One region of the Novosphingobium resinovorum genome, then DNA from elsewhere that is predicted to be linked to it. Evidence: predicted binding sites of a transcription regulator. Region 1 holds the regulator's gene; each other region holds the start of a gene.

Region 1 (7,382 bases):
CGACGCGCTCAGCGCAGGCCAGGCCATTTCCAGCGGTGCGAAGGGCTTCCTGATCTCGCCCGGCCCCTGCACCCCCAACGAGGCGGGCATCAGCCTCGACCTCGTCGGCGCGGCAGCGGATGCGGGGATGCCGCTCCTCGGCGTGTGCCTCGGCCATCAGTCGATCGGCCAGTATTTCGGCGGCAAGGTCGTGCGCGGCGGGCTGATGCACGGCAAGACCTCTCCTGTCACGCATGACGGCACCGGAGTCTTCGCCGGGCTGCCCTCGCCCTTCACCGCGACGCGCTATCACTCGCTGATCGTCGAGGATATCCCTGAGACGCTGGTGGTGAACGCCCGCTCGGACGACGGCCATGTCATGGGCTTCCGCCATGCGAGCCTGCCGATCCACGGCGTCCAGTTCCATCCGGAAAGCATCGCCACCCAGCACGGCCATGCCATGCTCGCAAACTTCCTGCGCACTTGCGGTATCGAGGCCAAACTGCCGGAACGGCTGAGCGCATGACCCTTCCCGACCCTCTCCACCCGATCGCCGAGGACGAGGCCCAGGCAGCCTTCGCCGCAATCCTCGACGGCGAAATGCCCGAATCCGAAATCGCCGAGTTCCTCGTCGCCTTGTCGGATCGCGGCGAGACCGCCAGCGAAATCGCGGGCGCGGCTCGCGCCATGCGTGAGCGGATGATCCCGGTGAAGGCGCCCGCAGGCGCCATCGACGTCTGCGGCACCGGCGGCGACGGCTTCCACACCCTCAACGTCTCGACCGCCGTTTCTCTGGTGGTCGCGGCTGCGGGCGTCCCCGTCGCCAAGCATGGTAACCGCGCTGCCAGTTCCAAAGCGGGCGCCGCCGATACCCTCGAAGCGATGGGGCTGAACCTCGACCGCGCCGTCGAGACTGCAGAATCCACGCTCGCCGAAATCGGCATCGGCTTCCTGTTCGCCGCGCGCCACCACCCGACGATGGGTCGGCTGATGCCGCTGCGCAAGTCGCTAGGCCGCCGCACGATCTTCAACCTGATGGGGCCGCTGGCGAACCCGGCGCAAGTCTCGCGCCAGCTAGTCGGCATCGCACGCCCGGCTTATGTGCCGATCTACGCCGATGCCCTGCTGCGGCTTGGCACCGAGCACTCGATGGTCATTTCCGGTGATGAGGGCCTCGACGAGTTGAGCCTCGCAGGCGGCAACGAAGTCGCGGATATTCGCGGCCGGGAACTGTCGATGCGCCGCGTCGCTCCGCAGGATGCCGGTTTACCGACGGCCGCAGTCGATGCCATTCGCGGCGGCGACCCCGCCTACAACGCCCGTGCCCTCAACGACCTGCTGATGGGCGCTCCCGGCGCCTATCGCGACGCCGTCCTGTTCAATGCCGCAGGCGCGCTGCTTGTGGCCGGTGAAGTGGACACCTGGGCCGAGGGCGTCGAAGAAGCGGCAGAAACGATCGACAAGGGCCTCGCCAAGGCTTTGCTCGACTGCTGGATCGCGGCAACCCGTGCCTGACGAGGATTCCATGTCCGATAAACTTACCGAAATCTGCGATACCAAGCGCGAGGAGGTCGCCGCCCGCAAGCCGCTGGCCACGATCGCCGATCTCGACGCCCGCGCTGCCATGCAGACGCCCCCTCGCGGCTTCGAGGCGGCACTGCGCGCCAAAGCCGCGACCGGCTACGCCTTGATTGCAGAAATCAAGAAAGCATCGCCTTCCAAAGGATTGATCAGAAGCGACTTCCAGCCATCACAGCACGCGGTCGCCTATGAGCGGGGCGGCGCCGCGTGCCTGTCCGTGCTCACTGATGCTCCCTACTTCCAGGGCCACGAGGATTTCCTCATCCAGGCCCGCGCCGCCTGCGGCCTTCCGGTGATCCGCAAGGATTTCATGGTCGATCCCTGGCAGGTCGCGGAAGCGCGCGCGATCGGTGCCGATGCCATCCTCATCATCGTCGCCGCACTGGACGACGTGCTGATGGCGGAAATCGAAGCCGCTGCGACCGAGCGTGGCCTCGACTGCCTCGTCGAAGTTCACAACGAATCTGAAATGGAGCGTGCAAGTCGTTTGAAATCGCGCCTTATTGGTGTGAATAACCGTGACCTGCGACGTTTCGCCACCGATATCGGCACGACTGAGCGCCTCGCCCCGCTGGCGCCGGCAGGCACGCTGCTGGTGAGCGAAAGCGGCATCAACGTCCATGCCGATCTGGTACGCCTGTCCTCGTGCGGCGCCCGGACATTCCTCGTCGGCGAAAGCCTCATGCGCCAGAACGACATCGAGGCAGCCACGCGCGCGCTACTAACCGGAGCCTGAACGCCATGGGTTCGCGATGAGCAAGTCCCTCACTCACATCGACCCGGACGGCAACGCGCACATGGTCGACGTTGGCGCCAAGGCCGAGACGCAGCGCATCGCCGTGGCATCCGGACGCATTTCCATGAGCGCGGATGCCCTTGCCGCGATCCGCGCCGGGAATGCTCCGAAGGGTGACGTGCTTGGAACCGCGCGCATTGCTGGCATCATGGCGGCCAAGCGGACGGCCGATCTCATCCCCATGTGCCACCCGCTGCCGCTCGATGCCGTAAACCTCGACTTCGCTTTCGAGGATAATGCTATCCGCGTCATCGCGAAGGCTTCGCTGACCGGTCGCACCGGGGTAGAAATGGAAGCGATAACAGCAGCTTCTATCGCACTTGTCACAATTTACGACATGGCCAAAGCGCTCGACAAGGGCATGGTCATCGGAGACATCCGCCTGGTCGAGAAAATCGGCGGTAAATCAGGCCATTGGAAGATGGACGGATGGACTGAATGAACGGCTCCGCGCCGCTCTCTCTGGAGGAGGCACAAGCTCGCCTCCTCGCGCTCGTCACCCCGCTGTCGATAGAGCGTGTCGATATCGAAGGCGCGCTCGGCCGTTTCCTGGCTGAACCGCTGCACGCCAGACGCACGCAGCCCTCCGCAAATCTGTCAGCCATGGACGGCTACGCCGTCACGGCAGGCGACATGCGCGGCCCCTGGAGGATCGCCGGTGAAAGTGCCGCCGGGCATCCTTATGTCGGCCCGCTCTCGCAAGGAGAGGCAGTCCGAATTTCGACGGGCGCGATGCTGCCGCCCGACGCGGCGGCCGTCATAATCCAGGAAGACCTGACACGCGAGGGCGCGAACCTTATACTCTCGGGCGAGCCGCCCGCACCGGCGCACAAGCACATCCGCCATTGCGGGATGGATTTTGCCCAGGGCGTGGAAGTCCTGCCCGCTGGTCTGCACATCGCGCCCGCGCAGATGGCGCTGGCGATCGCGGCCGGCCATACGCACCTTCCCGTGCATCGCACACCGCGCCTGACCGTGATCGACAGCGGCGACGAACTCGCCTCCGATCCGGAGCGCTGTGCACCGCACCAGGTTCCCGCCAGCAACGGCGCGATGCTGACGGCCATGGCGCGTTCGCTGGGCGTGGATGCGCGGCGGATCGGCCCGGTGCCCGATACGATCAAGGCAATAACCTCCGCTTTCGAAGCATCCGCCGATGCCGACCTCATCGTAACGAGCGGCGGCGCTTCGGTCGGCGATCACGACCTCATTCGTCCGGCACTCGAAAGCTGGGGCGCGGGCATCGATTTCTGGCGTGTCGCGATCAAGCCCGGCAAACCAATCCTAGTCGCCACCCGCGACGTGGCAGGACGCCGTCAGATCGTGCTGGGCCTGCCGGGCAATCCGGTCTCCAGCTACGTCACCGCTTACCATTTCCTGCTCCCCGTCCTGCGCGCGATGCAGGGGGCTGCGCGCCCCTTGCCCATGCGGCTGACAGCCCGGCTGGCCATGCCGCTGCACCCAAGCGGCCGTCGCCGGGAATTCCTGCGCGGTTGGTGGGACGGAGAAAATGTGACGGTAAGCCCGCTGCAGGACAGCGGCGCCCTGTCGTCCCTGGCGGCAAGCAACGTGCTGGTCGATCGGTCGGCGCTGGCCGGTCCGGCACAGGCTGGTGAAGAAGTCCGGATATACTTGCTCCAGAACGGCGGTATTGCCTGAAGTATCGGCAATTGGTTGCTTGATTGTTCCCTCAATGTTCACTACCAGAACAAACGCGATCAGGGTTTGCCTGGTTCGGAGGTCACGAGAAGGCAGCGACATGTTGACGCGCAAGCAGCACGAATTGCTCCGGTTCATCCAGGTCCGGCTTGAGGAGACAGGCATCTCCCCCAGCTTCGAGGAGATGAAGGAGGCGCTCGACCTCAAGTCCAAGTCCGGTGTTCACCGACTGATTTCCGCACTGGAAGAACGCGGCTTCATCCGCCGCCTTCCCAACCGTGCACGTGCGCTCGAAGTCTTGCGCCAGGCCGATGACACGGGAAGCAAGGCCCTGCGTCCTTCTGCAGCGAACAGCAATGATGGATTGGCGCGTCCGCAGACGCCGCGTCGTTCCGTCGAAGCCGCCAACGACGTTATCGAGATCCCGCTGCACGGGCGTATTGCCGCAGGTGTGCCGATCGAGGCTCTCGAAGGACAGTCCATGTTGCCTGTCCCTGCCGCCCTGCTTGGCTCCGGCGAGCATTACGCGCTCGAGGTCTCCGGCGACTCGATGATCGAGGCGGGCATTCTGGATGGTGATTTCGCCCTCGTGAAGCGCACGAATGCCGCTCGCGACGGCGAGATCGTCGTTGCCCTGATCCGCGGGGAAGAGGCCACCCTCAAGTACCTTCGGCGCGAGGCGGGAATGGTGCGGTTGGATCCCGCAAATGCCGCTTACGAACCGCAGATTTACGGTGCGGACGAAGTGGAAGTCCAAGGCAAGCTCGCCGGCCTGCTTCGACGGTACAACTGACACGGCCACGCTGCGCCATGAAGGCCTTGGCGCAGCAGCAACCGGTAATTACTGCGATTTGCGCGGCGCAGGAGCATTCCTGTAACGGTGAACAGGCCGGGGACGCCACCAGCCGTGTTCACCTTGGGTCTGGGCTACCGTATCGATACGGGCCTTGCCCAGATATACCGCCAGCCCGCCAGTCTGCCCAAGCGATCCTCGATCGGCCTTGAACCAGCGCGGCTTGCAACTGCGCGGCAGCCAGCGATCCGATATGACGATGTCGCTGCGTTCGCATGCAGCGGCGAGCGACCGTTCCGCGACGGCATCGCGGCCCCGCGAAACCAGCACATGCCACGTGGTGCCGGAGCGTCTGACCGGCAAGGCGCAGAAATCACGGTTGCAGCGGGCACCCGGGAACTTGTCGAACGTGACCGGGTCTGCCTCGATCCCGGCGAATTCCATGAGATTGTCCCGGGCGTAGCCGCTTTCGCTGTTTCGAAGCAGGTAAAGCCGTTTCCCGCCATCTTCGACCAGCCCGACATGGCGACCATCTCCGGACACCAGCATGTCCGCCGCCGGTGCGGTCGCCAGCAAGAACACACCGACCGAGGCGATCGGTAGCCCGGCCCAGCGAATGCGGCCGCTCCAAAGGCCCATCCACAGACCTCCCGCGACGAAAAGCAGGAATGCCCAGGTGTCTGTACCGGGAAGCAGGTTCACAGCGCCCGGTCTCGACGCGAACCAGCGGGCCAGGCCGACCAGCAGGTCTATCGAGATTCCGGCGAGCCACCAGACCGGCCCGCCCAGCCCGGCGATATCGAGGACCAATGCACAAGCCAGCAAAGGCATCACGACAAAGGTAGACAGCGGAATTGCCGCCACGTTGGCCAGCGCTCCATACACTCCGGCGCGGTGGAAATGATACAGGCCGATCGGCATGAGCGCGAGGTCGATGACCACGCCCGTCAGCAGCAGGAGGGCAAGATGGCGAAGCCCGGTCATGGCAAGCCCTTCGTCGCGCGGTCCAAGGAAGTGCCGCACGGGCTTGGCCGTACTGACGGCGATCAGCGCCAGGACCGCGCCGAAGCTCAGTTGGAAGCTCGGCCCGATCACCGCCTCCGGCCAGAGCAACAGGACGCAGAACGCCGCCACCGCAAGCATGCGCAGGGACAAGGGCTCCCGCCCCAAAGCCAGTGCGATCAGGACCAGGAGGGAGCCGATGCAGGACCGAACGGTCGGAACTTCCGACCCGGAAAGCAAAGTGTAAGCGACGCCTGCAGCGGCCCCCGCACCGGCCGCGACGACCGGCAGCCTCACCCTCAGGGCCACCCACGGGAACAGCGCCAGCAACCGGATGACCAGTAGATAGACCGCCCCGACCATCGCGCTGACATGCAGGCCGCTGATCGAGAGCAGATGCGCCAACCCCGAGTCGCGCATGGCCTGGTCGTCAGCCTCCGTAATGCCGCCGCGATCGCCGGTGACGAATGCAGCGGCGATGCCCGCTCGTTCGTCCCCGATGCGGGCGCGAATATGGTTCGTCAAAGATTGTCGGATATCCAGCAATCCCCACTCGCTTCGCTTGCCTTTCCGGACGACCTTCACCTCACCTGTGACCGAACCGCTCGCGGCGATGCCTGTGAACCAGGACGTGCGCGCAAAGTTGTAGGCGCCGGGCAGCATGGGCGGCGCCGGCGGCATCAACCGTGCCCGGAAAGCCACCAGATCGCCCACCGCGATCCCGGTCGTCGATCCCTTGCCGGGAACGTTGAGCCGGACCTTGATCGCGTTGCCGGGCGAAGCGTCATGGCCGGAGCCGCTCAGGGGGTCACGCATGGCCAGCAGCAACCTGTCGCGTCCCAAGGCCGGCTGCGATTCGATCGCCAGAACCTGCGCGCTGAAATTTCCCGATAGCGGGCGCTCGATGGCGGGTTGTCCCACCAGTTCGGAACGCGCCCAGACGACGAGGCAACCGGCAACCACCACCAGCGGCAACAGCGACAACGCCCGACCGAGATGCGGGTAAACCACGCGCAAGGGAAAGGATGCATAACAAATTGCACAAATTGCAACAAGAGCGCCGCAAAGGCCTGCCCAAGCAGGTGCCGAAGGCAGCCAAAACCACGCAATTATGCCGGTTGCGAAGGCCACCGTCACCCATGGTGCGCGTTCGAATTCCGCCCCGGAAAGAAATCGCTCGACGACTGCCAAAACCCTCGACAAGAGGCCCTTGGCGGTCCATGGCCCATGCTGCAATGCAGCGGTTCCGGGGCTTTCCGGAGGCGGAATTTCACAAGTTGCGGCGTGGGTCCCCATTGCCGCCAATAGGACAGGAAGGTCGGGTAGATGGCAAGCGGTAGTGCATCGGGCGAAGCGACTGGCAAAAAGGCCGTCGTAACGCGCTTTGCTCCTTCGCCGACCGGTTACCTTCATATCGGTGGCGCTCGTACGGCACTGTTCAACTGGCTGTTCGCGCGCCGTCATGGCGGCAAGTATCTGCTGCGTATCGAGGATACCGATCGCGCCCGTTCGACGGAACCCGCGATCGACGCGATCTTCGACGGCTTGTCCTGGCTGGGCCTCGACGGTGAC
Region 2 (7,382 bases), on a different replicon from region 1:
CGGCGCCAGGACGCTCGCGTCGAAGGCGGTTCCGAACAAGGGATTGCGGAACAGTTGGCGCAGTTCGGCATAGCTGACGATGTTCTTGACAGTGAGGGCGTCGGAAGCCCGCCAGGTGGTGGTATCAATCAGCTGCCAGGTGGTTGCCAGCGTTCGGGGGTCGCGCATGGAGTTCTGGGCGGTGAAGAACCCTGCCCCTCTCGCATCCTCCTGTGCGAGTTGAAGGCAGCCGAGCGGACCAAGTCCGAACGCACCGCAGCGAACCAGCTTCTGGATATCCCCGTTCGTATCCGAGCGACTGTAAGACCCGATCAGGTAGTTCTCGAGATCGGGCGTGAGATCGACGACCAAGCTGGCGCGCAACGACGTGTAGTCCACATCGTTGAACCGCCCAGGTCCGATACCGCTGCCATTCTTCAGGTAGCCATCGCGGGTCTGCCGGTCGCCGCCGATCCGCAGCCGAGCGCTATCCCCGAGCGGTAGATTGAGCACGGCCTGGAGGCGCCTCAGGTCGTAGTTCCCGACGGAAACCTCGACATATCCCCCGAATTCGCCCGTGGGCTTTTGCGGGACAAGGACGATCGCACCGCCTGTCGTGTTGCGACCGAACAAGGTTCCTTGAGGCCCCTTGAGCACCTGGACGTTCTGCAGGTCGAAGAACGCTCCGGGGCCGGCGCCGTCACCGATCGGGAGGCTGTTCGCCGCTCCGCGCGGTGCCACGACGTCCGCGAAGTAGACGCCGACCGAGGGCTGAGTGCCGTTCGCGCGAACGAAGCCGCGGATGGCGAAGGCCGCGTTCTGGCTGCCGAACCGCGAGTCCGTCGCGAGGGATGGCGTGAATGCGGCGAGATCCTGTCCGTTGATCACGTTGCGATTGGCAAGCTGCTGCTGGTTGAACACGGTGATCGAGATCGGCACGTCCTGGAGCCGCTCCTCGACGCGCCGTGCCGTCACGATAATGTCAGACTGGTCACCGCCGCCGGTACCGCTCTGTGCCAGCGCCGTGCCGGCCGAGATGGCCGTCAGCGCGGTCGCCGCCATAAGCGCGACGAAGTGCGAGGTCATGCCCTTCATATCTTCTCCCCCCTGAGTGTTTTGTCTTGTTCGTTGATCGGCAACGCAGCGCGCCCGAGTTCGCCCGGTCGCGATCTTATTCTATCGGCTCGGCGCGCCTCTTGCTGTCGAACGCTTGTGCCACGACGTACGCCTGCATTGACATGCGCTCGCGTCGATTGGCATCACCATATGGTGAACCATGCGGGACTTGTCCGATGAAGACGATCAGCAGTGGCCTTTCGGAAGCCCTGCTCGGCGGAGTCTACGAAATCCCGCTGTGGGCAGGCTTCATCCGTTGCTTGAAGGATGCGGTGGGAGCGGACCACGTCGTCTTCGCATTCCGGCCGCCCATGCGGCCCACGCGCGAGTGGATCATCCTCTTGTCGGATCACGCCAATCTGGCCAACTTCCGAGAGAGCTACGACAGCTTCTACCCCCCCGACTGGCTTCCCCCGGGCATTGACTTACCAGAGGGCCGTTCGCATTCGCTGAGCGCCGCGCTCGCGTCCGAGGGCGAGGAGACGCGACAGCGACACATCGATTTCTTGAAGCTGAGCGGGATCAGTGCCGGACGACAGATGCGCGTCCGCGAGCCCAGCGGCGTCGAGGCATGGATCAGCGTGGCTCGCCATCACGGGGATTTTAGCGCGGAGCACGACATGGTGCTCGATGACCTTGCACCGATCCTGCGCGGCGTACTGCGGCTATATGCAACGATTGAGCGCGAACGCTTCGCTGCCCTGGTCTCCGGTGACGCGATCCGACGGCTTCATTTCGGATGGGTCGCGCTCGACTCTGATGGCTGTATTGTCGGCTCGGACGAACAGGCCGAGCAACTTCTCGCAAGCTCCGGGGTGCTGCGCAGGGGGCCATCGGACAAACTGGTCAGCGACCGCCTCGAGACAGGCCGGGAAATCGCGGCGACCATCCAGAGATTCACTCGCGACAGGGAGACGAGCGCCCGTGCCTTGTCGATCTCGCACGACCCTTTGCTTGAAATGCTGCTGTTGCCGATAAACCGCACCACGATCGCGATCCGCAAACCTGCAGTCGCCGTCGCCTATCTGCATGGCGACAACTGGGGTGGAGCCAACCGCTGGAGGCGGCTCGCCGAATTGTTCGGCCTGCTGCCACGCGAAGCCAAGCTCGCTTTCGCCCTGACCCGCGGCATGAGCTTGACGGAGGCTGCACAACATTTTGGATGGACAGAGTCGACCGCCCGCACGTACTCGAAATCCATCTACATGAAGACGGGTGCGCGAGGCCTTCCGGACCTGGTTCGCCTCGTCATGCGCAGCGTCGTCGCCCTTGCCCCGGACCCCTGAGCATTCTTCATCCGGCCATGCTTTGGCAATAGGCGGACCAATGACCAGGCTTCAAGCTTGTTCGCCGCTTGAATAATGCCAAAGAGCGCCGGATTGCTGTGCACGGCGCCTGGCTATTGGTCTGGCGAGAACACCTAGGACAAAACTCAAATCTGTCCTGCACCGGGTGCGATGCGATGGCTGAGACAGCAACAAGTAAGCACGCAATGATGCACCCGCCTTCATTTGATGGAATACCTATTGCTCCCGTGAGTGTCCGCTTCTGGACATAGCTGTCATTTGCTGAGCGCCCAGCGAAGGGCAGCTATGTCCCAACCCGCGTCAGTCCTGAGCAACTATCCGATCGCGCTTCGCAGTCCGAATATACCTTTGGCTGTCTGCGATCTTCTGGCTCCCAGCGTTCGCCACTTCGTCTGGGTCATCGCGCCCCAGGCGTTGGTTTCTCGCCCACTGACCGAATGGAAGGGTGGGAACGTCTTGGGAACGGCCAACCAGGCCAGCGGGTCCATCCAGTTTCGATAGCGTCGGCATTGTCTAACTTCGCTCCGAGCTCCAGCGTGTGATGCTATGCTTCACGGACACTCCCCACAATCCTGCAGGATGGTAGTGAGCCCGGTGATTGCGCGGTGTGCACAGGCTTGTCCCCATGTCGCAATCCGCTCGTCCATCAAACCGGTTGACCGTACCGGCCCCCAAGTGAGAACATAAAAGGAACATTTCTGAGTCTTTCAAAGAATCACCATGTCCTTAGTTTCATCGCTTACGCATCCGGGCATCGATGCCCTCCGCACGCTGGCGACCCCGCTGGCTGATCATCGGACCATGCCTTTTGGTATGGATGCTCTGGATGGCCGCCTCGGATCCGGTGGCCTGCGCGCCGGCGCCCTGCATGAAGCGACCGCGCTGACCTGCTCGCTGGTCGATGATGCCGCGGCTACGCTGTTCCTTGCCGGCATCGCCGCGCGCGAAGCCCGCTGCTCCGCCGCACCGGTCCTGTGGGTCAGCTGCCGCAATGACCTGTACGCACCGGGCCTGGAACAGGCGGGCCTGGCTTCCGCAGACGTCATCCACGCGCAGCCGCGCGACGATGCGGCGCTACTCGCCGTGGTCGAGGATGCGTTACGCGATGGAACGCCGGCGGCCGTCGTCGCTGAAGCCAGCAAGGTTTCGATGGTTGCCACCCGCCGCCTGCAGCTTGCGGCTGCCGAGGCCGACATTCCGGTGCTCCTGCTGCGGCGTCACCGCGGGCGGGATCGTGACCCGTTTGCCGACCCTTCGGCGGCCTGGACGCGCTGGCGCATATCCAGTGCGCCCTCCGAGCGGCTCGGCGTCGCCGGCGTCGGACGCCCGCGCTGGCTGGTCGAACTCGCACGCCAGCGCGGCGGCGAGGGCTTTTCCCTGATCGTGGAGGGATGCGATGCGACGGGTCGTCTCGCTGTTCCTGCCGTTCCTGGCCATCGAACGGCTGAGACGGCAGGACCGGTTCGCCGCGCCGCGGCCTGAGCCGCGCGCACTCCAGCTTCCCGTCGACGACAATCCCGGTGCCTGCTCGGTCCCTCGCGGGGGCGGATGGCGACCGGGTGCGCGCTGGGCTCGCGAGCGGCAGAACGCAGGAGGGCAGGGCGCCGTCAGGGGCGAGGACCGCACACGCCTGGATGTCGAGCGCGAGATCGCGGCGCTGCCGCTGCACGCCAAGCCGCCGATGCGCGAACTGGGACGGCGCTCCGAGACGGCAGAGCATCCGTTCAGGCGAACGGTCTCTTCAGTGGTCGCGCAAGAGGTCTGCGATGCACCGCCGGTCATGGCTGCCCCATTGGCGCTGATCGGCAAGGTCGGTCGGCGCGACGAGATCGTTTCGGCCTGTCCGGCGGCAAGGGCATTGGGCATCCATGTCGGCATGGTGGCAACCCATGCCCGCGCGCTCGTCTCCGATCTCGACTTCCGCGCCTCCGAGCCCGAGGCCGACCAGGCGCTGCTCGATCGCCTCGCTTTGTTCGGCATCCGCCGCTGGTCGCCGATCGCCGCGGTCTCGCCGTCTGACGGCATCTGGCTGGACCTCACGGGCGCCGCGCACCTGCATGGCGGGGAGGAGCGTTTCTGCCAGCGGCTGCAGGCCTTCTGTCGCCGCGCCGGGTTCACCGCGCGCATCGCAATTGCCGAGACCGCGGGCGCCGCGCACGCGCTGGCCCGCTACGGCCGCGAGGATATTGCGATCATCCCTCACGGCGGCGTGGTGAAGGCGCTGTCGCCGCTTCCGGTCGCCGCGCTGCGCCTCGAAGGCGGGGCGCTGGCCGCCGCGCGCAAGTTCGGTTTCGAGACGATCGCCGACCTGATCCCCGTGGCGCGCGGGCCGCTGGCACGCAGGCTCGGGCTCGCGGCAATCGACCGGCTCGATCAAGCGCTTGGCGGTAAGGCTGAACCGATCACCGCGCGGGAGGACGTGGTCATCCCTGCGGTCGAGCGTCGGCTGCTCGAGCCGATCGGCACGGCCGAAGCGATTGGTCAGGTCATGTACGACCTGTTGAAGGATTTGGCCGAAGTGCTCCAGCGACGGGGGCTGGGTGCGCGCTCGCTGCGCCTGACTGCTCTGCGCGTTGATGGCGGAGAGCAGGTGGTGGCGATCGGCACCTCTCGGCCCACTCGCGAAGTGCCGCACCTGCTGCGCCTGCTGAAGCTGAGGATTGAGCGCATCGATCCCGGCATGGGCCTCGAACAGTTCCGGCTGCTGGCGCCGCATACCGAGCCGCTCGATGCAGAGAACCTGGGGGCGATCCTCGCTGGGGAAAGTACGCTGCGCGATCCGGCGCGCCTGGTCGACGTCGTGGCAGGCAGGATCGGACCGGGCGCGGTTTTCCGCATTGCGCCGGTCGAGAGCCATGTGCCCGAACGTGCCGTGAGGCCGACCAGCCCGATCGCGACAGCCGGCTCCTGGCCGGCGTGGCAGCGGCCGGTGCGGTTGTTCGCGCGGCCCGAGCCCTTGTCGCGCGTCATCGCACTGCTGCCCGATCAGCCTCCGCGCCGTTTCGAATGGCGCGGACGGTCCTACACGGTCGTGGCCGGCGACGGGCCCGAGCGCATCCATGGCGAGTGGTGGCGGCGCAACGGTGAAGTCTGGGCTGTGCGCGACTACTACCGCGTCGAGGACAAGGCGGGCGGGCGCTACTGGGTGTTCCGCCGCGGCGACGGCGTTGCCGGCGAAACCGGCGATCTCTCGTGGTGGATGCACGGGGTGTTCGCATGACCGCCTATGTCGAACTCCAGGTGCTCACGCACTTCTCGTTCCTGCGCGGGGCGTCGAGCCCGGACGAGCTGTTCTCGGTCGCGGCGAAGCTCGGGTATTCCGCCATCGGCATTGCCGACCTTGGCAGTGTCGCCGGGGTGGTCCGCGCCTGGGAGGCGGAGAAGGCCACCGGGGTACGCCTCATCGCCGGAACCCGGGTCGATCTGTCCTGCGGTCGCCGGCTGCTCCTTTACCCGACTGACCGGAAGGCGTGGTCGCGGATCACGCGCCTCCTCACTATCGGTAAGCGCCGGGCGGGGAAAGGGGCTTGCCTGCTGCACTGGCCCGAGCTCGAAGCCTGGTCTGAGGGCGTGATCGCCATTCTCCTGCCGCACGAGGCGGATGCGGATAATGCTGCAGCGCTCGCCGATCTCCGATCCGTCTATGGCAGGCGCGCGCATATGGCGCTGTTCCAGCGCCGGCGGCCTGACGATGCGGTTCGCATCGATGCGTTGGCGCGGCAGGCGAGGGACGCCAGCGTGCGGGCTATCGTCACCGGCGACGTGCTCTACCATTTGCCCGATGCCCGGCTGCTGCAGGATGTGGTGACCGCCATCCGGCACAATTGCCGGGTCGATGACCTTGGCTATCGCCGCGAGGTCAACGCTGATCGCGCGCTCAAGTCTGCCGAAGAGATGCAGCGGCGCTTCGCGGCCTATCCCGATGCCCTGCGCGCAAGCGTGGATATCGCCGAGGCCTGCACCTTTTCGCTCAGCGATCTCACCTACCATTATCCGCAGGAGAAGGTGATCGAGGGCCTGACCGCGCAGCAGGCCCTGGAGCAGATGGCGTATGAAGCGCTAGAGGAGATGTTCGGCGGCGATCCGCCGCAGGGCTACCGTGACCAGATCGCGCACGAACTGAAGCTCATCGCCGAGTTGAACTACGCGCCCTATTTCCTCACCGTCCATTCGATCGTTGCCGAGGCGCGGCGCCGTGGCATCCTGTGCCAGGGGCGTGGATCGGCAGCGAACTCCTGCGTCTGCTTCGTGCTCGGCGTCACCTCGATCGATCCGATCAAGCACGAGCTGCTCTTCGAGCGCTTCGTCTCGGGCGAGCGGCGCGAGCCGCCCGACATCGACGTCGATTTCGAACATGAGCGGCGCGAGGAGATCATCCAGTGGATCTTCGAGACCTACGGGCGCGACCGGGCGGCGCTGACCGCGGTCATTACCCGCTTCCGCGCGCGCGGCGCCGTGCGCGATGTCGGCAAGGCCATGGGCCTGCCCGAAGACCTGACCTCGTCGCTGGCGGGTCTCGTCTGGGGCTGGTCGGCAGAGGGTGTCGGCGAGAAGCAGGCCGAGGCACTCAACCTCGATATGTCCGATCGGCGGCTGCGCCTGACGCTCGATCTCGCGCGCCAGCTGATCGGCGTCCCGCGCCAGTCGAGCCAGCACCCCGGGGGTTTCGTGCTCACCCATGATCGCCTCGACGACCTCGTCCCGATCGAGCCGGCCGCGATGGCGGATCGCCAGATCATCGAATGGGACAAGGACGACATCGATGCCCTGAAGATGATGAAGGTCGATGTGCTGGGGCTCGGCATGCTGGGCTGCATGAACCGGGCCTTCACCATGCTGGAAGAGAGCAAGGGCCTGAAAGTCGGACTAGCCGACCTCCAGAGCGACGACCCCGACGTCTACGCCATGATCCAGAAGGCCGACACGCTCGGCACCTTCCAGATCGAGAGCCGGGCACAGATGTCGATGCTGCCGCGCATG
Region 3 (7,382 bases), 420 kb from region 1:
AAAAGCGTCACCTCTGCGGGCGCGCCGAGTCCTGAAACGTCCATACCTGCCTTTTCCCGACGGAATTTTCCGTCAATCGGTGGCGATACGGTCCTTCAGCATCTGGCTGGCACGAAAGGTCATGACGCGCCGAGGCGTGATCGGCACTTCCACGCCGGTCTTGGGGTTGCGGCCGATCCGTTCGCCCTTGTCGCGCAGCAGGAAAGTGCCGAAGCCCGAGATCTTGACGTTCTCGCCATCGCTGAGGGCCGTCGTCATGTGCTGCAGGATCGCTTCCACCATGGCAAGCGACTCGGCACGGGATATGCCCAGCTTGCGATGAATCGCTTCGGCAATCTCGGCCCTGGTCAAAGTATCCGTAGCGCGCATCAATCCCGCATCCCCATAGTGCGCCGATGCGACGGATAATATTAGAAACAGGGAAGAAATCAACGGTGCGTCCAATATTGAACGCAACCGGAGCGGTACTGTCCCCCGTCAGATGCGAATTAGGCTCGCACCCCACGTAAAACCGCCACCCATGGCCTCCAGCATGACCAGATCGCCCTGCTTGATGCGACCGTCGCGCACTGCCACGTCGAGTGCGAGCGGAACCGACGCAGCCGAGGTATTGGCGTGCTGGCCGACCGTCATGACCACCTTTTCGGGCGGCAGGCTGAGCTTCTTCGCCGTCGCATCGAGGATCCGCGCATTGGCCTGATGCGGCACCAGCCAGTCGATGTCAGAGGTGGAAAGACCAGCCTCTTCAATGACTTCACGCAGGACTTCCGCAAGATTGACGACGGCGTGGCGGAAGACCTCACGGCCTTTCATGCGCAGCTTGCCGACCGTCCCCGTGGTCGACGGACCGCCATCGACGAAGAGCAACTGGTTGTGCGCGCCATCGGCGTGAAGCCGGGTCGCGAGGATTCCCCGGGGAGTTTCACCCACCTGTTCCTGTGCCTCCAGCACGACGGCGCCCGCGCCATCGCCGAAGAGCACGCAAGTCGTGCGGTCTTCCCAGTCGAGAATGCGGCTGAAAGTCTCGGCCCCGATGACGAGCGCGCGCCTGGCCATGCCGGTGCGCAGCATCGAATCGGCAACGCCGACGGCATAGAGAAAGCCCGAGCACACCGCAGCAACGTCGAAGGCGATTCCACCGGCACGGCAACCGAGCCGGCTCTGGACGATCGTGGCGCTGGCGGGGAACGTCTGGTCGGGCGTGGCGGTCGCCAGCACGATCAGGTCGATCGATTCGGCATCGATGCCCGCAGCCTCGATCGCCTTGCGCCCCGCTTCGGTGGCGAGGCTGGAGGTCGTCTCGTCGGCTTCGGCGATGTGGCGGTTGGAGATGCCGGTACGTTCGACGATCCATTCGTCGCTGGTATCGACCCGCTCCGCCAGTTCGGCGTTGCTGACGGCATTGCGCGGGAGCGCGGAGCCGGTTCCGATCAGTACCGAACGAATCATCAGGCGCGCTCTTCCTGTACGCCGGTCAGCCCCTTAGGCATGCGCCAGGTCGACCCTCCCAGACGGGCCAGGTCGGCAGAGATACGCTCGGTCACGTTTTCCTCCAGGAGTCGGGCGGTGACCGCCACGGCATTGGCCACGCCTGCAGCATTGGCGCTGCCGTGGCTCTTCACGACAATGCCGTTGAGGCCAAGGAAGACCGCGCCATTGTGATTGTTGGGATCGAGGTGGTGCTTGAGCAGGTCGGTCGCCGGCTTCGAGATCAGGAACCCGATCTTGGAGCGCAGCGAACTGCTGAAGCCGCGGCGCAGCAGGTCCGCGACGAAGCGGGCCGTGCCTTCCACCGCTTTTAGGGCGACGTTGCCGGTAAAACCGTCGGTCACGACCACATCGACGTCGCCGCGGCAGATCTTGTCCGCCTCGGTGAAGCCGTCGAAGGACATCGCAAGGTTTTCGGCCGCGCCCTTGAGCACAGCGGCTGCATCGCGCAGTTCCTCGGTGCCCTTGGTTTCTTCGGTGCCGATGTTGAGCAGACGCACACGCGGTTCGGCGCGGCCAGTGGCCACGCGCGAATAGGCCGCGCCCATGATCGCGAACTGGACCAGGTTGCGGCTGTCGCACTCGGTATTGGCACCGAGGTCGAGCATGATGACGTCGTTGTCGCCCAGCGTCGGCAGCAGGGCCGCCAGTGCAGGACGATCGATGCCGGGCATCGTGCGCAAGGTCAGCTTGGAGATCGCCATCAGCGCGCCGGTATTGCCGCCGCTGACGGCAGCCCCGGCATGGCCGAGCTTCACCGCTTCGATCGCGCGCCCCATGGACGTGCCCTTGGCCCGGCGAAGCGCCTGACTGGGCTTGTCCTCACCGCTGATCACGCCATCGGTGTGCAGGATTTCAGAGCTGGCCCGCAAGTTCGGATGATTTTCGAGCGCGGCCTTGATCCGCACCTCATCACCGACGAGCAGGAACTTGAAACGGTCATGACGGCGGCGCGCAAGCGCGGCGCCTTCAATCATGACGCGCACGCCCTCGTCGCCGCCCATCGCATCGATAGCGATACGCGGCAAACTCATGGGGCTTTCTCCGAAATACGTCGTAGGATCTAAGTCTTAGACTTCGACCGCGACGATTTCACGACCGTTGTAGTGGCCGCAAGAATTGCACAGGTTGTGCGGGCGCTTCAGTTCGCCGCAGTTGCCGCATTCGTGGAATGCTTCAACCTTCAGCGCGTCATGGCTGCGGCGCATGCCCCGGCGGGAGGGCGAAGTCTTTCTTTTAGGGACAGCCATTTCGGCACCTGTTCCTGCAAATACGTGTCTGTCAAAAAGGCCGCCGGTGACCGGGTAGGGACACGGCGGCTTGCGAAGGCGCGCCTATAACCCATTTCACGCGAGTTGCAACCCGTTACTCCCTCCACCATCAAGCCGTCACCAATCGGGAGTACGCCTATATGATTCTGCAGACCACCCTCAGCATGTCCGCCGCAGCAGCCGTCGTCGCCTTCTGGCTGGCGGTGCGTACCGGCAAGGCGCGCATGGCGGCGAAGGTGTGGCACGGAGACGGCGAGAATCCCGTGCTTCTGCGCCGAATGCGCGCCCAGGCCAACTACGGCGAGAGCGCGCCGTTCGTGCTGATGCTGGTCGCCGCTATCGAGCTTTCCGGCAAGGCCGGGCAATGGCTTGCGATCGTCGGCGCACTCTATCTGCTGGCGCGCATCGCCCACGGGATCGGGATGGACAAGGCTGAGAAATCTCCCCTGCGCGCGGCCGGCTTCATCGTCTCGGTGCTGACGTTGCTGGGACTCGCACTGATGGCCGTGCTGATCGCGACGGGGCGATTCTAGACCGGTAGCCCGCGTTTGATCGCCTCGTCGCTGACGTAGGGATTCGTCAGACGCTCCTGTCCGAAAGTGCTCACCGGGCCGTGGCCGGGGACGAAAGTAACGTCGTCCCCGAGCGGCCAGAGCTTCTGCGTGATCGAGTGCAGCAAATCGTCGAGATTGCCGCGCGGGAAGTCCCAGCGGCCGATGCCGTTCTGGAACAATACGTCGCCGACCATGGCGAACTTGCTGGGCTCGTGATGGAAGATGACGTGGCCGGGCGTGTGCCCCGGACAATGAACGACGTCGAGTTCCAGTTCGCCCACGGTGACCTTGTCGCCATCCTCCAGCCAGCGGTCGGGCTCGAAGGTATGTGCTTCCATGTTCCAGCGCGGCCCGTCGTCGTCGAGCTGCGCGATCCAGAAGCGGTCTTCCTCCTGCGGCCCCTCGATCGGCACGCCAAGCTCCTTGGCCAGCACGCCGGCCTGCCCGCAGTGGTCGAGGTGGCCGTGGGTAACGAGGATCTTCTCCAGCGTCACCCCGGTCTTCTCCAGTGCCTGCTTCAGCTTGTGCAGGTCACCGCCGGGATCGACCAGCGCGCCCTTCATCGTGGCCGTACACCACAGGAGCGAGCAGTTCTGCTGGAGGGGCGTGACGGGAATGATCCCCACGCGCATCTGTTGTTCGGTGCCTTGCGTCATGCCCTTGGAAATGGCCGCAGAGCGCCGCGAATGCAACCGGGCTGAAGTTTGTCCGCTTCAGGCGGATTCGGCACCGGCCCACGCCCCCACCCGACCTCCCATCAAGGATACACTAGTGGGAGGTCGGGTGGGGGCGTGGGCCGGTGCCGCTTCAACAGAACAAACTCTAGATGCGCCCGCCCTTCCAGACCACCCTGCCGATCACCTCGACGTCGCGGGCGCCGCATTCGACCGGCGGATAGGCCGGGTTGTCGCTGATCAGAACGACCAGCCCCGGCCGCGAGACGTCGATGCGCTTCACCAGCAGGCTGTCCCCCAGCCGAACGACGTGAATACCGTCGCGCAAGGCACGCAAGGTCCGGTCGACGAGGATTTCATCGCCGTCACGCAGCGTCGGCTCCATCGAATCGCCGCTCACCACGATGGTGGAGAGGTTTTCCGGCTGTAGCCCCATCGACCGCAGCCAGCGCCCGGAGAAGCGGATGGTGTCCACCACCTGCTCTCCTTCGGCCGTCGCCCCCGGCCCCGCCGAGGCCCCTACCGCCAGGCGCGGGACGTCGATCCAGCTGCGTCGGCGTGATTGCTCCGAAACGGCGTAGGAAATTTCCTTCGATTGCCCCAGTTCCGCCTCGTTCACTCCGAAGAACCGTGCGAGCATCCCCCGATCATGCTCCTCCAGCTTGCGCGGGCTGCCCTTGCGGATGAATTGCTGCAGATATGTAGGATTCTTGCCGAGCATGGCCGAGAGTTTGGACAAACTCACGCGCCGCTTCTCGGCCAGTTCCAGCAGGCGCAGACGGGTCGGGTCGCTTACCATTTTGTAATCCGTATCCGTAGGAAATTTCCTAGACATGTAGGATTTAGAACGGAACAAAATAGAAACATCAAGCGAATTCCTACATGAAAGGACCAGACCGGATGCTCCTGCGCGACATCGAGCGCTTCCTACGCCAGACCGACATGCCGTGGACCAAATTCGGCCGCCTTGCCGCGCAGGACCCGCGCTTCGTCGCGGATCTGCGCAACGGCCGGGTGCCCCGTGGCGATACCGCCGCGCGAGTCGAGCGGTTCATGCAGACCTACCTTACCGGCGCCGGGGAGAACCGCCATGCAGTCTGAACTCGTTCGAGAAATGCGCCAGGCTTTCGTGCCCGCAAAGGCCCCGGCACGCGGTCCGTGGCTGCGGCTGCTGTCCGAGGTGCTGGGCCTCGCCGGTTCCGAAGCCGAACTGCTGAGCCATGCCGAGCGCGACTGGGCAAGCGCCACGTTCTCCGGTGCCCGCCACACGATCGCGGTGGCCTTCGAAGGCGCCGAAGCGGTGGTTAAGGGAGAGGCATTCATCGCTGCCCTGCCCGACCACGAATTCACCGTCCCGCGCCATCTCGTGGCCGACGCGGCGTTAACGTCGGTCGAGCACCGGCAGGACCCGCCGCGCATGACCGTGCACATCGAAGTGCTGGTGCTGGTGGACTGCTGAGACCGCACTCCTCCCCGTTGCGCAGCAATGGGGAGGGGGACCGCCGACGCAGTCGGTGGTGGAGGGGTAGCGCGCTCAAAGCCCCCTCCGTCAGTCGCTGCGCGACTGCCACCTCCCCATCGCTACGCGACAGGGAGGATGAGCGCCTTCAGAGCGCGCGCGAGAGTTCCTTGATCTCGGTATTCAGGATGCGATCGTTCTCGGAATAATCGACCGGGCAGTCGATCAGATGCACGCCCGGCGTATCGCGGCAGTGCGCGAGCAGTTCCTTGAGGTGCGCGGCGCTCTCAACCCGGTAGCCGTTGGCGCCGTAGCTCTGCGCATACTGCACGAAGTCCGGGTTGCCATAGTTCAGCCCGAAGTCCGCAAAGCCCATGTTGGCCTGCTTCCAGCGGATCATGCCATAGGCATTGTCGTTCAGGATCAGCACCGTCAGGTTGAGACCGAGGCGCACCGCCGTCTCCATCTCCTGGCTGTTCATCATGAACCCGCCGTCGCCGCAGACCGCGAAGACCTTGCGCTCGGGATAGACCATCGCGCTCGCCATCGCCGAGGGCAGCCCTGCCCCCATCGTCGCCAGCGCGTTGTCGAGCAGCACCGTGTTGGGCTTCATCGCGCAATAGCCGCGCGCGAACCACAGCTTGTAGACGCCATTGTCGAGGCAGACGATCGCATCGTCGGGCAGCGCGTCGCGCACCTGCTGCACGGCATGGGGCGGGAAGATCGGGAATCGCTCGTCCGCCGCCAGCTTCGCGGTGTGCTCGACCTCGGCGGCGCGGAAGCGCAGCATTGAATCGAAGTTCCACTTGGGCGAAGGCGTGATCGCCTCCTTGATCTGCCACATGGCGTTGGCGATGTCGCCGATCACCTCGATGTGCGGGAAGTAGACCGGATCCACCTCGGCCGTTTTGGTCGAGATGTGGATCACCGTGCGGTCATCGCGGGTGCCGTCGTTGTGCATGAAGAACGGCGGCTTCTCGATCACGTCGTGGCCGATGTTGACGATGCAGTCGGCGTCCTCGATCGCGCGGTGCACGAAATCGCCCGAGGACAGCGCAGCGCAGCCCAGGAACTTGGGATGGCGCTCGTCGATCACGCCCTTGCCGAGTTGGGTGGTGAGGAACGGAATGCCGGTCTTCTCGACGAACTCGCTCAACATCTTGCTGGTCATCTTGCGGTTCGCGCCTGCGCCGATCACGAGAACGGGACGCTTCGCCGTCTGCAGGGCATCGACGGCCTGGACGATCGATTTCACGTCCGCCGTCGGGCGCCGCACGATCGAGCGCGGAACGGGGCGCGAATCGGTGTGCTCGTCGGCGATGTCCTCAGGCAGTTCGATATGCGCCGCGCCGGGCTTTTCTTCCTCGGCGATGCGGAACGCCTCGCGCACGCGGCTCGGAATATTGTCCGAGGACGCCATCTGGTGCGCATACTTGGTGATGGGCTGCATCATCGAGACGACGTCGAGGATCTGGAAGCGGCCCTGCTTCGACTTCTTGATCGGCTTCTGGCCGGTGATCATCAGCATCGGCATGCCGCCGAGCGTCGCATAAGCGGCAGCGGTGACGAAATTCGTCGCCCCCGGCCCCAGCGTCGAGAGGCAGACACCAGCCTTGCCCGTGTGGCGCCCGTAAGTGGCGGCCATGAACCCCGCGCCCTGTTCGTGACGCGTCAGGATCAGCTTGATCTGCTTCGAACGCGACAGCGAATCCAGAAAATCGAGGTTTTCCTCGCCCGGCACGCCGAAGATATACTCGACACCTTCCTGCTCGAGACATTCGATGAACAGGTCCGACGCCTTGCGCTTGTCGCTCTCGGCCATGATCCAGCTTTCCCTCTTCCTGCCGCCGGTCCCTGATGCCCGGCCGTCTTGATCGAGGCTGATACGCGATTCTGTTCAGGACCGTCCCTGATGAATTAATCAGCCTCGCCGTAG
Region 4 (7,382 bases), on a different replicon from region 1:
CAGCATGCCAAGACCCAGCACATCGACCTTCATCATCCTGAGCGCATCGATGTCGTCCTTGTCCCACTCGATGATCTGGCGGTCGGCCATTGCTGCGGGCTCGATCGGCACCAGATCATCGAGGCGATCGTGCGTGAGCACGAAGCCGCCGGGATGCTGGCTCGACTGGCGCGGCACGCCGATCAGCTGGCGCGCGAGGTCGAGTGTCAGGCGCAGCCGCCGATCCGACATGTCGAGATTGAGTTCCTCGGCCTGCTTCTCGCCCACGCCTTCGGCTGACCAGCCCCAGACCAGCCCTGCCAGCGACGAGGTCAGGTCCTCTGGCAGACCCATGGCCTTGCCGACATCGCGCACTGCACCGCGCGCGCGAAAGCGGGTGACGACCGCGGTCAGCGCCGCCCGGTCGCGCCCGTAGGTATCGAAGATCCACTGGATGATTTCCTCGCGCCGCTCATGCTCGAAATCGACGTCGATGTCGGGGGGCTCGCGCCGCTCGCCCGAGACGAAGCGCTCGAAGAGCAACTCGTGCTTGATCGGATCGATCGAGGTGACGCCGAGCACGAAGCAGACGCAGGAGTTGGCGGCCGATCCCCGGCCCTGGCACAGGATGCCGCGGCGCCTCGCCTCGGCGACGATCGAATGGACGGTGAGGAAGTAGGGCGCGTAGTTCAGCTCGGAGATGAGTTTCAGCTCATGGGCGATCTGGTCGCGGTAGTCCTGCGGAGGATCGCCGCCGAACATGGCGCCCAGCGCCTCGCGCGCCATTGTCTCCAGCGCCTGCTGCGCGGTCAGCCCCTCGATCACCTGCTCCTGCGGGTAGTGATAGGTGAGGTCGCCAAGCGAGAATGTGCAGGCCTCGGCGATATCGACGCTGGCGCGCAGGGCATCGGGATAGGCGGCGAAACGGCGCTGCATTTCCTCCGCAGACTTGAGCGCGCGGTCGGCATTGACCTCGCGGCGATAGCCAAGGTCGTCGACCCGGCAATTGTGCCGGATCGCGGTCACCACATCCTGCAGCAGCCGGGCATCGGGCGCATGGTAGAGCACGTCGCCGGTGACGACGGCGCGCACCCCGGCCTCCCTCGCCTGGCGCGCCAGCGCGTCGATCCGCACGGCATCGCCCGGGCGGCGGCGCTGGAACAGCGCCATATGCGCGCGCCTGCCATAGACGGACCGCAGATCGACGAGCGCTGCAGCATTCTCGGCATCCGCCTCGTGCGGCAACAGAATGGCGATCACGCCCTCGGACCAGGCTTTGAGCTCATGCCAGTGCAGCAGGCACGCCCCCTTCCCAGCCCGGCGTTTGCCGATGGTGAGGAGGCGCGTGATCCGCGACCAGGCTTGCCGGTCAGTCGGATAGAGCAGCAGACGGCGACCGCAGGACAGATCGACCCGGGTGCCGGCGATAAGGCGTACCCCGGTGGCCTTCTCCGCCTCCCAGGCGCGGACCACCCCGGCGACACTGCCAAGGTCGGCAATGCCGATGGCGGAATACCCGAGCTTCGCCGCGACCGAGAACAGCTCGTCCGGGCTCGAGGCGCCGCGCAGAAACGAGAAGTGCGTCAGCACCTGAAGTTCGACGTAGGCGGTCATGCGAACACCCCGTGCATCCACCACGAGAGATCGCCGGTCTCGCCGGCAACGCCGTCGCCGCGGCGGAACACCCAGTAGCGCCCGCCCCCCTCGTCCTCGACCCGGTAGTAGTCGCGCACGGCCCAGACTTCACCGTTGCGCCGCCACCACTCGCCATGGATGCGCTCGGGCCCGTCGCCGGCCACGACCGTGTAGGACCGTCCGCGCCATTCGAAACGGCGCGGAGGCTGATCGGGCAGCAGTGCGATGACGCGCGACAAGGGCTCGGGCCGCGCGAACAACCGCACCGGCCGCTGCCACGCCGGCCAGGAGCCGGCTGTCGCGATCGGGCTGGTCGGCCTCACGGCACGTTCGGGCACATGGCTCTCGACCGGCGCAATGCGGAAAACCGCGCCCTGTCCGATCCTGCCTGCCACGACGTCGACCAGGCGCGCCGGATCGCGCACCGTACTTTCCCCAGCGAGGATCGCCCCCAGGTTCTCGGCATCGAGCGGCTCGGTATGCGGCGCCAACAGCCTGAACTGTTCAAGACCCATGCCAGGATCGATGCGCTCGATTCTGAGCTTCAGGAGGCGCAGCAGGTGCGCCACCTCACGAGTGGGCCGAGAGGTGCCGATCGCCACCACCTGCTCTCCGCCATCAACGCGCAGAGCAGTCAGGCGCAGCGAGCGCGCACCCAGCCCCCGTCGCTGGAGCACTTCGGCCAAATCCTTCAACAGGTCGTACATGACCTGAGCAATCGCTTCGGCCGTGCCGATCGGTTCGAGCAAACGACGCTCGACCGCAGGGATGACCACGTCCTCCCGCGCGGTGATCGGTTCAGCCTTACCGCCAAGCGCTTGATCGAGCCGGTCGATTGCCGCGAGCCCGAGCCTGCGTGCCAGCGGCCCGCGCGCCACGGGGATCAGGTCGGCGATCGTCTCGAAACCGAACTTGCGCGCGGCGGCCAGCGCCCCGCCTTCGAGGCGCAGCGCGGCGACCGGAAGCGGCGACAGCGCCTTCACCACGCCGCCGTGAGGGATGATCCCAATATCCTCGCGGCCGTAGCGGGCCAGCGCGTGCGCGGCGCCCGGGGTCTCGGCAATTGCGATGCGCGCGGTGAACCCGGCGCGGCGACAGAAGGCCTGCAGCCGCTGGCAGAAACGCTCCTCCCCGCCATGCAGGTGCGCGGCGCCCGTGAGGTCCAGCCAGATGCCGTCAGACGGCGAGACCGCGGCGATCGGCGACCAGCGGCGGATGCCGAACAAAGCGAGGCGATCGAGCAGCGCCTGGTCGGCCTCGGGCTCGGAGGCGCGGAAGTCGAGATCGGAGACGAGCGCGCGGGCATGGGTTGCCACCATGCCGACATGGATGCCCAGCGCTCTTGCCGCCGGACAAGCCGCAACGATCTCGTCGCGGCGGCCGACCTTGCCGATGAGCGCCAGCGGGGCAGCCATGACCTGCGGTGCATCGCCCGCCTCTTGCGATACCACTGAAGAGACCGTCCGCTTGAACGGATGCTCTGCCGTCTCGGAGCGCCGTCCCAGTTCGCGCATCGGCGGCTTGGCGTGCAGCGGCAGCGCCGCGATCTCGCGCTCGACATCCAGGCGTGTGCGGTCCTCGCCCCTGACGGCGCCCTGCCCTCCTGCGTTCTGCCGCTCGCGAGCCCAGCGCGCACCCGGTCGCCATCCGCCCCCGCGAGGGACCGAGCAGGCACCGGGATTGTCGTCGACGGGAAGCTGGAGTGCGCGCGGCTCAGGCCGCGGCGCGGCGAACCGGTCCTGCCGTCTCAGCCGTTCGATGGCCAGGAACGGCAGGAACAGCGAGACGACCCGTCGCATCGCATCCCTCCACGATCAGGGAAAAGCCCTCGCCGCCGCGCTGGCGTGCGAGTTCGACCAGCCAGCGCGGGCGTCCGACGCCGGCGACGCCGAGCCGCTCGGAGGGCGCACTGGATATGCGCCAGCGCGTCCAGGCCGCCGAAGGGTCGGCAAACGGGTCACGATCCCGCCCGCGGTGACGCCGCAGCAGGAGCACCGGAATGTCGGCCTCGGCAGCCGCAAGCTGCAGGCGGCGGGTGGCAACCATCGAAACCTTGCTGGCTTCAGCGACGACGGCCGCCGGCGTTCCATCGCGTAACGCATCCTCGACCACGGCGAGTAGCGCCGCATCGTCGCGCGGCTGCGCGTGGATGACGTCTGCGGAAGCCAGGCCCGCCTGTTCCAGGCCCGGTGCGTACAGGTCATTGCGGCAGCTGACCCACAGGACCGGTGCGGCGGAGCAGCGGGCTTCGCGCGCGGCGATGCCGGCAAGGAACAGCGTAGCCGCGGCATCATCGACCAGCGAGCAGGTCAGCGCGGTCGCTTCATGCAGGGCGCCGGCGCGCAGGCCACCGGATCCGAGGCGGCCATCCAGAGCATCCATACCAAAAGGCATGGTCCGATGATCAGCCAGCGGGGTCGCCAGCGTGCGGAGGGCATCGATGCCCGGATGCGTAAGCGATGAAACTAAGGACATGGTGATTCTTTGAAAGACTCAGAAATGTTCGTTTTATGTTCTCACTTGGGGGCCGGTACGGTCAACCGGTTTGATGGACGAGCGGATTGCGACATGGGGACAAGCCTGTGCACACGACGCATACCTGCGGGCTTCGCAAATCCTAAGCCGCCCCGGACTGTTGGTTTGGAAGCGGCAATAAAGGAATGCGTATGGGAACAAACTGGATGCGGCGAACGATGCAGTTCAAGTTCGAGGTTCGATGACGATGACTCTGGGAAATTCCTGCGCAGCGTTCAACGACGAGGAGGTCGCGGAACTTCGCGCCATTGCGAAAAACTATCGCGAGGCGAGTGGGCCGGTGGTGAAGCTGTCGAACATGCTGGGCAACAAGATCGAAAGCGCGCTCAGCAAAGTGCCGGAAGGCTGGCAGGCCGCCGTCGCGCAGGCGACCGACATTGCCCTGCGCACGTCCTAGGCCGCTGCCAGCGGAACGCAGGCCGAGCCGGAATCGCGTAGCTACCTCAACACCGTGCTTGCCAAATGCGCGGGAGACCGCTGGCATCAAGTCGCATCGTCGGTCAGCGGCGCCATCGGCGGCGTCGGCGGCCTGACGACGCTGGCGCTGGATCTTGGCATGACGACCACGCTCATACTGCGCTCGATCCAGGAGATCGCGATCGGCTATGGCGAGGACATCGGTAACGAGGCCGTCCGTCTGCAATGCATCGGTGTGTTCGGCTTCGGCGGCCCGCTGAGCGAGGACGACGACGTCGACACCGGCCTGTTCGGCGCAAGGCTGGCGCTGCGCGGCAAGACGCTTGAAGCGATGCTGCGTGTCGTCGTCCCGCGTCTGCTGCCAACCGTTACCGCCGAAGCCGTAGCCAAGTCGATGCCGCTGGTGAGCGCGGCGGTCGGCGCGGTGCTGAATCCAGCCTTCACTTCGTATTACCAGACGATGGCCCACGTCCACTTCCGCCTGCGCAAGCTGGAGCGCGATCACGATCCTGAAGCCGTTCTCGCCTGTTTCGCGCGCGTCCTGACCGGCATTCGCCAACAACCACACAAACCGAAGGACGAATCCAGGTGAAAGCGCCGGCCTCCCGACACGCTATATCCTCTGTCCTGGAATTTTCCCGGATGTAAGCTGCGAGACAATCTTTGCCTTACGTCCCAGGGCAGGAAAATCATCGCGCGTTTGAGATTCGGGACAATCCTATGGCGGTCGACCCGCTGGGCCGGGCAGCGCAAAAGCTGGTATGGTCCCCGCGTCATCGCCGCTGTCTCCGCCCTGCTCATCGGCGCGAGCGCGAAATGCTGGCCCCCATGGCGCAGGGTTACACCAACAAGGAGATGGGACCGATGCTCGGCATCTCCGACCGCACGGTGGACGACCACCGCGCCGCGATCATCACCAAGACCCGCACCAACGGCACCGCGCAACTGATCGCCCTGTCCCGCGGCGAATCAACCTGAAGACGCCCGATCCGGGGTTTGCCCAGATGGCCCACTGGCTTGCGACACGCCATTTGAAGGCAGACGTTTCCCGAGGGAGACACCAGGCTTCCGAAGCCGCCCGCCGCTTTCACTCACCCGGTGCGAAGGCTGAGCTGAGGCGGCCCGGGAAGAGCCTGCTTGCCCCGGCTTTGTCACATGGAATTTCCAGATCGCGTAAACCTTCTGGAAAACCGTAATTTCCCCGGATCGACGCGGCGGCACTTAACAGCACACAACGGCATCCAGGAGCGCCACAGCGACGTCACAGCTGCCGCGACCGGAACTGTCACACTGTGCCCCGATACCGATCCCGCAACTGCCAAGGAGCCTCCATGCCGCACGACATTCCGCCGACCGACGGCCGCAACTCCACGCCGATAGACCACGCGATCGCCGGAGCGGTCTATCCCGTCCTCGTCGCCGTCGCCGGGGCACAGGCAGCGCGGACGATCACTTTCGAGAACCTGGTCCTCGACGCCCGCCAGCTGCTGACTGGGCAGGAACACCCGATCCACGCCCAAATCGCGACGAGCATGGGCCGCCGCCTCGAAGTGCTGCGCGGTCATACGCAGGCGTACCGGTATCCCGACCTGACAACCCTCGTCGTCAATAAGAAGGGCGAAAACCCGCTGCCCGACGTGTTCGTGCGGCAGGCTCACGCGCGCGCGTTTGACTGGTCGTCGGTGGACCCACGGTTCCTCGCCGGGCTGGGGATCGACGCCGACACCGGTGAGCACCTCCAGCGCCGCAGCGAGGAGGAGGCGAAGAACGTGATGGCTGCCCATTGGCGCGATCACGGCAAGTCTTACAGCCCGGACATGACCCGGCACCGCTCGGCGATCATCAGGGCGCTCATGCTGGGCAATGACCCCGCCGACGTCTTCGCCGCGATCGACCGGTGGCTGCGCGGACAGGACGGGCCGGTTTCGGCGCAGGTAATCGGAATGCGGCCGGCCAAAGCATCCTCGACCGCTTCTGTCGTAGCCCCGGCGCACAGGCCCCGCTAGACGACACCCCTAAACCCCAGCGGACACCGGACCTCATGCGCTTCATCCACACCGCCGACTGGCAGCTCGGCAAACCCTTCGGCCGCTTCGATGCGGAGACGCGCGCGGCGCTGACCGAGGCGCGGTTCGATGCCATCGACACGCTGGGCAAGGCGGCGGCGCAGCATGGCGCAGGCCATGTCCTCGTCGCCGGGGACGTGTTCGACACCGAGGGGCCGGACGAGCGCACCGTGGTTCAGGCCGTCTCCCGCATGGGAGCCCACGCCTGCCGCTGGTGGCTGCTCCCCGGCAACCACGATTTCGCCCGTAACGGCGGCTTGTGGGACCGCGTGAGGAAGCGCGCCGGCGCGAATGTGACGGTCCTGTCCGAACCCGCGCCGCATGAGATCGAGGACGGCGTGTGGCTGCTGCCCGCGCCGCTGCTCCACCGCCACACGCTCGACGATCCGACCGAGGCGTTCGCCCGCATGGAAACGCCCGGCGCGCGGCTGCGGATCGGGCTGGCGCATGGCTCGATCCGGGGCTTCGGCTCGCAGGGGGACACCAAGAACCTCATCGCGCCCGACCGCGCGCGGCTGTCCAATCTCGACTATCTGGCGCTGGGCGACTGGCACGGCACGCTGCAGGTCGATCCGCGCACCTGGTATTCCGGCACGCCCGAGACCGACCGCTTCCAGCCCGGCCGCGACGATCCCGGACAAGCGCTGCTGGTCGATCTGGAACTCGGAAAGGTGAGCGTCACGCCGCTGCCCACCGGCCGCTTCCGCTGGCTGTCGCGCGACTGGCCGGTGGCCGACGCGATCGGCTTCG

Evidence for each region. Region 1 encodes LexA, which represses DNA repair genes until DNA is damaged. Its sites were predicted from a motif close to GTTCCNCNCTTGTTCT; they were not measured.
Region 2: a site for LexA is predicted at 3,081-3,096, ahead of BES08_RS29650 (ImuA family protein). Genes of this name have one in related genera too.
Region 3: a site for LexA is predicted at 4,837-4,852, ahead of BES08_RS05210 (S24 family peptidase). Genes of this name have one in related genera too.
Region 4: a site for LexA is predicted at 4,116-4,131, ahead of BES08_RS25545 (ImuA family protein). Genes of this name have one in related genera too.

Annotation. Positions count from the first base shown of each region.
Region 1 is NZ_CP017075.1:722,104-729,485, reverse strand. It holds gene BES08_RS03240 (anthranilate synthase component II) at 1-505, shown strand, start outside; gene trpD (anthranilate phosphoribosyltransferase) at 502-1,494, shown strand; gene trpC (indole-3-glycerol phosphate synthase TrpC) at 1,505-2,296, shown strand; gene moaC (cyclic pyranopterin monophosphate synthase MoaC) at 2,313-2,798, shown strand; gene BES08_RS03220 (molybdopterin molybdotransferase MoeA) at 2,795-4,015, shown strand; gene lexA (transcriptional repressor LexA) at 4,116-4,808, shown strand; gene BES08_RS03210 (ComEC/Rec2 family competence protein) at 4,857-7,001, opposite strand; gene gltX (glutamate--tRNA ligase) at 7,137-7,382, shown strand, end outside.
Region 2 is NZ_CP017078.1:41,659-49,040, forward strand. It holds gene BES08_RS29640 (TonB-dependent receptor) at 1-1,074, opposite strand, end outside; gene BES08_RS29645 (helix-turn-helix transcriptional regulator) at 1,272-2,381, shown strand; gene BES08_RS29650 (ImuA family protein) at 3,123-3,884, shown strand; gene BES08_RS29655 (DUF6504 family protein) at 3,799-5,622, shown strand; gene BES08_RS29660 (error-prone DNA polymerase) at 5,619-7,382, shown strand, end outside.
Region 3 is NZ_CP017075.1:1,137,925-1,145,306, forward strand. It holds gene BES08_RS05175 (MerR family transcriptional regulator) at 1-44, opposite strand, end outside; gene BES08_RS05180 (integration host factor subunit alpha) at 73-369, opposite strand; gene BES08_RS05185 (beta-ketoacyl-ACP synthase III) at 478-1,449, opposite strand; gene plsX (phosphate acyltransferase PlsX) at 1,449-2,522, opposite strand; gene rpmF (50S ribosomal protein L32) at 2,559-2,738, opposite strand; gene BES08_RS05200 (MAPEG family protein) at 2,900-3,292, shown strand; gene BES08_RS05205 (MBL fold metallo-hydrolase) at 3,289-3,969, opposite strand; gene BES08_RS05210 (S24 family peptidase) at 4,136-4,786, opposite strand; gene BES08_RS05215 (hypothetical protein) at 4,888-5,088, shown strand; gene BES08_RS05220 (hypothetical protein) at 5,078-5,446, shown strand; gene BES08_RS05225 (acetolactate synthase large subunit) at 5,595-7,268, opposite strand.
Region 4 is NZ_CP017077.1:103,024-110,405, forward strand. It holds gene BES08_RS25535 (error-prone DNA polymerase) at 1-1,593, opposite strand, end outside; gene BES08_RS25540 (Y-family DNA polymerase) at 1,590-3,413, opposite strand; gene BES08_RS25545 (ImuA family protein) at 3,328-4,089, opposite strand; gene BES08_RS25550 (hypothetical protein) at 4,331-4,546, shown strand; gene BES08_RS25555 (EcsC family protein) at 4,601-5,158, shown strand; gene BES08_RS34525 (LuxR C-terminal-related transcriptional regulator) at 5,287-5,544, shown strand; gene BES08_RS25565 (hypothetical protein) at 5,898-6,572, shown strand; gene BES08_RS25570 (metallophosphoesterase family protein) at 6,608-7,382, shown strand, end outside.